2 regions of the Streptomyces sp. NPDC093111 genome follow, and region 1 is predicted to be linked to the other one. Evidence: riboswitches for the same ligand, from Rfam matches in the RefSeq annotation. Region 1 holds a riboswitch; the other holds the start of a gene.
What was found. A riboswitch is a leader RNA that binds a small molecule or an ion and turns the genes downstream of it on or off. The one in region 1 is predicted to bind thiamine pyrophosphate.

Region 1 (3,424 bases):
TTCATCGAGCAGAACTTCGGCCCGCACATGGAGCAGAAGTGCGCCGTCTTCGCGGGCTCCGCCGGCAGCGTCTCGTCGTGGAACTCGCGCGCGGTGTCCGGGTCGAGGGCCAGGTTGAACTGGTCCTCCCAGCGGAACTCGAAGCGCGCGTCCGACAGGGCGTCGTCCCACTCCTGCGCGCCCGGGTGCCCCTTGGCGAGGTCCGCCGCGTGGGCCGCGATCTTGTAGGTGATGACGCCGGTCTTCACGTCGTCCTTGTTGGGCAGGCCCAGGTGCTCCTTCGGCGTCACGTAGCAGAGCATCGCCGTGCCCCACCAGGCGATCATCGCCGCGCCGATGCCCGAGGTGATGTGGTCGTAGGCGGGCGCCACATCAGTGGTGAGCGGGCCGAGCGTGTAGAACGGCGCCTCCTCGCAGATCTCCTGCTGGAGGTCGATGTTCTCCTTGATCTTGTGCATCGGGACGTGGCCCGGGCCCTCGATCATGGTCTGCACGTGGTGGCGCTTGGCGATCGTGTTGAGCTCACCGAGGGTCTTCAGCTCGGCGAACTGCGCGGCGTCGTTGGCGTCCGCGATCGAGCCGGGCCGCAGGCCGTCGCCGAGCGAGTACGTGACGTCGTACGCCGCGAGGATCTCGCAGAGCTCCTCGAAGTTCGTGTAGAGGAAGTTCTCCTTGTGGTGCGCGAGGCACCAGGCGGCCATGATCGAGCCGCCGCGCGAGACGATGCCCGTCTTGCGGCGGGCGGTCAGCGGCACGTACGGCAGCAGCACGCCGGCGTGCACCGTCATGTAGTCGACGCCCTGCTCGGCCTGCTCGATGACCGTGTCCTTGTAGATCTCCCAGGTCAGGTCCTCGGCCCTGCCGTCGACCTTCTCCAGCGCCTGGTAGAGCGGCACGGTGCCGATCGGCACGGGGGAGTTGCGCAGCACCCACTCGCGGGTGGTGTGGATGTTGCGGCCGGTGGAGAGGTCCATGACCGTGTCGGCGCCCCACTTCGTCGCCCAGGTCATCTTCTCCACCTCCTCCTCGATGGAGGAGGTGACCGCGGAGTTGCCGATGTTGGCGTTGACCTTCACCAGGAACCGCTTGCCGATGATCATCGGCTCGATCTCCGGGTGGTTGACGTTCGCCGGGAGCACCGCGCGGCCCGCGGCGATCTCCTCGCGCACGACCTCCGGGGAGACGTTCTCGCGGATCGCGACGTACTCCATCTCCGGGGTGATCTCGCCCCGGCGGGCGTACGCGAGCTGCGTCACCGGCTGGCCGTCCCGGCCCCGGCGGGGCAGCCGCGGCCGGCCGGGGAAGACGGCGTCGAGGTTCTTGAGCCCGCCGCCGCGCGGCGAGGTGTGCTTGATGCCGTCGTCCTCGGGGCGGACCGGGCGGCCCGCGTACTCCTCGGTGTCCCCGCGCGCGATGATCCAGTTCTCGCGCAGCGGCGCCAGGCCGCGCCGGACGTCGGTCTCGACGGTGGGGTCGGTGTACGGGCCGGACGTGTCGTACAGCGTCACGTCCTTGCCGTTGGTGAGGTGCACCTGACGGACGGGCACCCGGAGGTCGGGGCGGGAGCCCTCGACGTATCCCTTGTGCCAGCCCGGCGTGCGCTCCTGCGGGCCGTTCTGGTCGGAGGCAGGCGTGCGTGCATCCTGAATGGTCATGAGACCGAATCTCCCTACGCCGGCATTACCCGGTAACAGGTTCGGCGGTCGGCGCAGCCTCCTCCCGTACGTACGTCCAGTACGCCCGTACGGTGATCAGCGCCCTCTCAGCCCGGTGCTCCGAGCTCCCGCGTGTGCAAAGGTGCCACCACGCTAGCGCCCTCCCTGGCGTGCTGAACAGTGGGTCCCCCGCGTTCTTGCGATGATCGCTCGGTGACTTCCACGCAGCAGACCCCCGATCCGCACGGTTCCGGTGGCCACGACGGCCATGGCGGACACGGCCACGACGATGGAGGGGACGGAGGGGGCGGAGGCCACGGCGGCGGGCACGGCGGAGGCCACGGCGGCGGAGGCCACGGCCACGCGCACGCGCACAGCCACGGCCCGGCGGAACCCGTCTCGCGTCATCTGCGCAAGGTCATCGCCGCGGTCCTGATCCCCTTCGGCGCCGCGGTCCTGATCGGCCTCGCGGTGCTGTGGCCGGGCGGCGCCCCGGCGCACGAGCGCACCGGCGTGGGCTTCGACCGGCAGACCGAGCAGGGCCGGGTCGTCGCCGTCGACCAGGTCGCCTGCACGGACGTGAACGTCGCGCAGCCCCCGCCGACCGGCGACGCCTCGACGCAGCAGGGGAGTGACACCCGGCAGTGCGAGAAGGCGACGATCGAGGTCACCTCGGGCCCGCACCAGGGCCGGACCTTCACCGAGATCGTGCAGCCGGACGCCCCGCGGCAGTTGCACGAGGGTCAGGGCGTGGTCGTCGCGTACGCCCCCGACGCACCGCGCGAACTCCAGTACTCCGTCACGGACGTGAACCGGAAGCTGCCGCTGGCGGTGCTCGCCGGCATCTTCGCGGTGGTGGTGGTGGCCGTCGGCAGGATGCGCGGCGTGATGGCGCTGATCGCGCTCGCCGTGAGCTTCCTGGTGCTGACCTTCTTCATCCTGCCGGCGATCCTCCAGGGCTCCAATCCCCTGGTGGTCGCCATCGTCGGAGCGAGCGCGATCATGCTCATCGCGCTCTACATGTGCCACGGCCTGTCCGCCCGGACCTCGGTGGCGGTGCTCGGCACGCTGGTCTCGCTGCTGCTGATCGGCCTCTTCGGCTCGCTCTTCATCGGCTGGGCCTCGCTGACCGGCAACACCGACGACAACACCGGCCTCATCCACGGCCTGTACCCGAACATCGACCTGTCGGGCCTGCTGCTGGCGAGCGTCATCATCGGTTCGCTCGGCGTGCTCGACGACGTGACGGTCACCCAGACCTCGGCGGTCTGGGAGCTGCACCACGCCGACCCCCGAATGGGTCCGCGGGCGCTCTACCGGGCCGGCATCAGGATCGGCCGCGACCACATCGCGTCGGTCGTGAACACCCTGGTCCTCGCGTACGCCGGCGCCGCCCTGCCGCTGCTGCTGCTCTTCTCGATCGCCCAGAGCAGCGTGGGAACGGTGGCCAACAGCGAGCTGGTCGCCGTGGAGATCGTCCGCACACTGATCGGCTCGATCGGTCTGGTCGCCTCGGTCCCGGTCACCACCGTCCTCGCGGCGCTGGTGGTCTCGGCCGACCGGCCGGGGGCCGCGGCGCAGCGCCCGGGCAGGGGCGGACGCCGCCGCCGGGCCAAGTGACCCGAGGGACCGCGGGGTACGGGGGTACGGGAGCCGGATCGGCTCCGTACGCCTCGGCCCTTCTCGTCCGGCGTTCTCAGCCGGCGTTCTCCTCCGCGAGGATCCGGCCGAGCGCCGCCTCCAGGTGGTCCTCGAAGTCGCCGAGGGTG
Region 2 (3,424 bases), on a different contig from region 1:
CACCCGGGCGGCCTCTTCCTGGCGGGGGTCGAGCTGGGACCAGAGACCGCCGACGGTACGGACGACGACGGCGTAGTTGAAGAAGACGTGGGCGATGAGGATGGCCCAGACGGTGGTGTCGAGGCGGACGCCCCACAGCTCGTCGAGCAGTCCGCGGCGGCCCAGCAGGGCGAGGAACGCGGTGCCGACCATGACGGTGGGCAGCACGAAGGGCACGGTGACGACGGCCCGCAGCAGCCCCTTGCCGGGGAAGTCGAAACGGGCGAAGACGTACGCGCCGGGCAGGGCGACGAGCAGGGTGAGCGCGGTGGAGGCGAGCGCCTGCCACAGCGTGAACCACAGGACGTCGAGGATCTCCGGGCTGCTCAGCGTCTGGGCGAAGCGGCCGAGCTCCCAGTGCCCGTCCGGCCTGAGCCCGCGCTCGACGATCGAGACGACGGGCCAGGCGAAGAAGACCGCGAAGAACGCGACGGGCAGCACCATGAGGGCCAGCCGCGCCGCGTTCCCCGTACGGCCCGGGCGGGCTACTTCACGACGAGCGAGGTCCACTGCTGGATCCACTGGTCACGGTTGGCGGCGATCTTGTCGGGCGCCATGGTCTCCGGCTTGTCGACGACCACGCCGTGCTTGGTGAACAGCTCGGGGAGGGTTGCGTCGTCGGTGACGGGGTTGACGAACATCTGGAGCGGCATGTCGTCCTGGAACTTCTTGGAGATCAGGAAGTCGATCAGCGCCTTGCCGCCCTCGGGGTTCTTCGCCCCGTTCAGCAGGCCCGCGAACTCGGTCTGCCGGAAGCAGGTGCCGGTGGAGACACCGGTGGGCGCCACCTTCGGCTGGGGCTCGGAGTAGAGCACCTCGACCGGCGGGCTGGAGGCGTAGGAGACGACGAGCGGACGGTCGCCCTTGGCCTTCTTGCCGCCGGCGGAGCCGGAGAACTCCTGGTTGTAGGCGAGCTCCCAGCTGTCGACGGTCTTCACGCCGTTGGCCTTGAGCTTCTTCCAGTAGTCCTGCCAGCCGCCGTCGCCGTACTTCGCGGCGGTGCCGAGGAGGAAGCCGAGGCCCGGGGAGGAGCGCTCGGGGTTCTCGACGACGAGGAGGTCCTTGTACGCAGGCTTGGCCAGGTCGTCGAAGGACTGCGGCGGCGCCAGCTTCTTGTCGGCGAAGTACTGCTTGTCGTAGTTGACGCAGATGTCGCCGGAGTCGATCGGGGTGACCCGGTGCTCCTTGTCGAGCTGGAGCGCGGCGGGGATCCGGTTCAGGCCCTTCGCCTCGTACGACGTGAAGATGCCGTTGTCGAGGGCGCGGGAGAGCAGGGTGTTGTCGACGCCGAAGAAGACGTCGCCCTGGGGGGAGCCCTTGGTCAGGATCTCCTTGTTGACGGCCTCGCCGGCGTCGCCGCTCTTGAGGACCTTGACCGTGAAACCGGTCTGCCGGGTGAACTCCGCCAGCACCTCCTTGGAGGCGTTGAAGGAGTCGTGGCTGACGAGGGTGACGGTCTTCGGCGCGGGCGTGCCGGTGGCCTTGTCCTTGCCGCCGTCCCCGCCGCCGCAGGCGGCGAGGGTGGTGACGCCGAGCGCCGCGGCGAGCGCGACGGCGGCGGCCTTCGTGGTGTTCACGTGGTGGTCCTCCTGGGGGTGTCCAGGAAGAGACGCGGCCCCGCCCGCGCCCGGGGAAACCGGACGCGGGCAGGGCGCAACAGCTCGAGTTACGACCGAACTTCCTACCCAGAATGACCTGGGCGAGGTTCAGAGGGTCTGCGGTCTGACGGTCACCGCACTCTCAGCGCTGTGGCGCTCCCCTGTCGGAATATGAAGATGTGTTCGAGCTCAGAGTACAAGGTCAGCGTTCGGCGGCGGCCAGCTGTCCACAGGCACCGTCGATCTCCTGACCGCGGGTGTCGCGGACGGTGACGGGCACGCCGTGGCGGGCGATGGCCTCGACGAACGCCTTCTCGTCCTCGGGACGGGAGGCGGTCCACTTCGAGCCGGGCGTCGGGTTCAGCGGGATCAGGTTGACGTGCACCCGCTTGCCCTTGAGCAGCTTGCCGAGGAGGTCGCCGCGCCAGGCCTGGTCGTTGATGTCCCGGATCAGGGCGTACTCGATGGAGACGCGGCGCCCGGACTTCTCCGCGTACTCCCAGGCGGCGTCGAGGACCTCGCGGACCTTCCACCGGGTGTTCACGGGCACCAGGGTGTCGCGCAGCTCGTCGTCGGGGGCGTGCAGCGAGACCGCGAGGCGGCACTTGAAGCCCTCGTCGGCGAACCGCAGCATCGCCGGGACGAGCCCGACGGTGGAGACGGTGATGCCGCGCTGGGACAGGCCGAGGCCGTCCGGCTCGGGGTCGGTGAGCCGGCGGACGGCACCGACGACCCGCTTGTAGTTGGCGAGCGGCTCGCCCATGCCCATGAAGACGATGTTGGACAGCCGGGCCGGCCCGCCTGGGACCTCGCCGTCGCGCAGGGCGCGCATGCCGTCGACGATCTGGTGCACGATCTCGGCCGTGGACAGGTTGCGGTCGAGCCCCGCCTGGCCGGTGGCGCAGAACGGGCAGTTCATCCCGCAGCCGGCCTGCGAGGAGATGCACATGGTCACCCGGTCCGGGTAGCGCATGAGCACCGACTCGACGAGCGTGCCGTCGTGCAGCCGCCACAGCGTCTTACGGGTGGTGTCGTCGTCGCACGAGATGTGCCGCACCACCGACATCAGATCGGGCAGCAGCTCCCCCGCCAGCTTCTCGCGCGACGCGGCGGGGATGTCGGTCCACTCCGCCGGGTCGTGCGCGTAGCGCGCGAAGTAGTGCGTGGACAGCTGCTTGGCGCGAAACGGCTTCTCGCCGATCGCGGCGACCGCCTCCTTGCGCTCGGCGGGCGTGAGGTCGGCGAGGTGCCGCGGGGGCTGCTTGGCTCCGCGCGGGGCGACGAAAGTGAGTTCTCCGGGCTTGGGCATGGTCCTACCAGTGTCGCAGACGCGGACCGGTGCGCCCGTTCCCGGCCGTTCCGGGCCGTTGCCCGCCGGACCCCGGGCGTCCCGGGCGTCACCCCTCCCTCACGGCGCGGGTGCGCCCGGCTGGGTCCGGGGGATGCCCGAGGTGAAGAAGAGGGCGACGGCGGAGGCCGCGGCGAGGATCGCGAGGGCGGCGCGGAGGCCGTCGAGGCGGGCGGCGGCGTTGAGCTCCAGGGCGGCGTCGGTGACCTCGGGGCTGACGCCGGCGTCGTCGAGGGCAGTGGTGAGCTGGGCGTCGGAGAGGAACGGGACGCCGCTCTCCAGTTGGACGGAGGCGGTGCTCTTGACGTCGCTGGGGATGGCCGGGTTCTGCTCGACGCTGGCCAGGAAGGAGGAGGTGAGCGCCGCGATCATGAGGGAGCCGGCCAGGGCGGTGCCGATGGAGGCGCCGAGGTTGGTGACGGCGTTCTGGATGCCGCCG

Region 2: it holds a riboswitch for thiamine pyrophosphate, as region 1 does, so the genes downstream of both, AB0Q96_RS34115 (thiamine ABC transporter substrate-binding protein) here and thiC (phosphomethylpyrimidine synthase ThiC) in region 1, are expected to answer to the same signal.

The regions. Positions count from the first base shown of each region.
Region 1 covers NZ_JBFBNW010000025.1:26,200-29,623, reverse strand. The annotation lists gene thiC (phosphomethylpyrimidine synthase ThiC) at 1-1,655, opposite strand, end outside; TPP riboswitch at 1,650-1,797, opposite strand; gene AB0Q96_RS33455 (YibE/F family protein) at 1,869-3,275, shown strand; gene AB0Q96_RS33450 (SsgA family sporulation/cell division regulator) at 3,352-3,424, opposite strand, start outside.
Region 2 covers NZ_JBFBNW010000026.1:59,898-63,321, forward strand. The annotation lists gene AB0Q96_RS34110 (iron ABC transporter permease) at 1-483, opposite strand, end outside; gene AB0Q96_RS34115 (thiamine ABC transporter substrate-binding protein) at 525-1,616, opposite strand; TPP riboswitch at 1,700-1,810, opposite strand; gene rlmN (23S rRNA (adenine(2503)-C(2))-methyltransferase RlmN) at 1,840-2,946, opposite strand; gene AB0Q96_RS34125 (MFS transporter) at 3,046-3,424, opposite strand, start outside.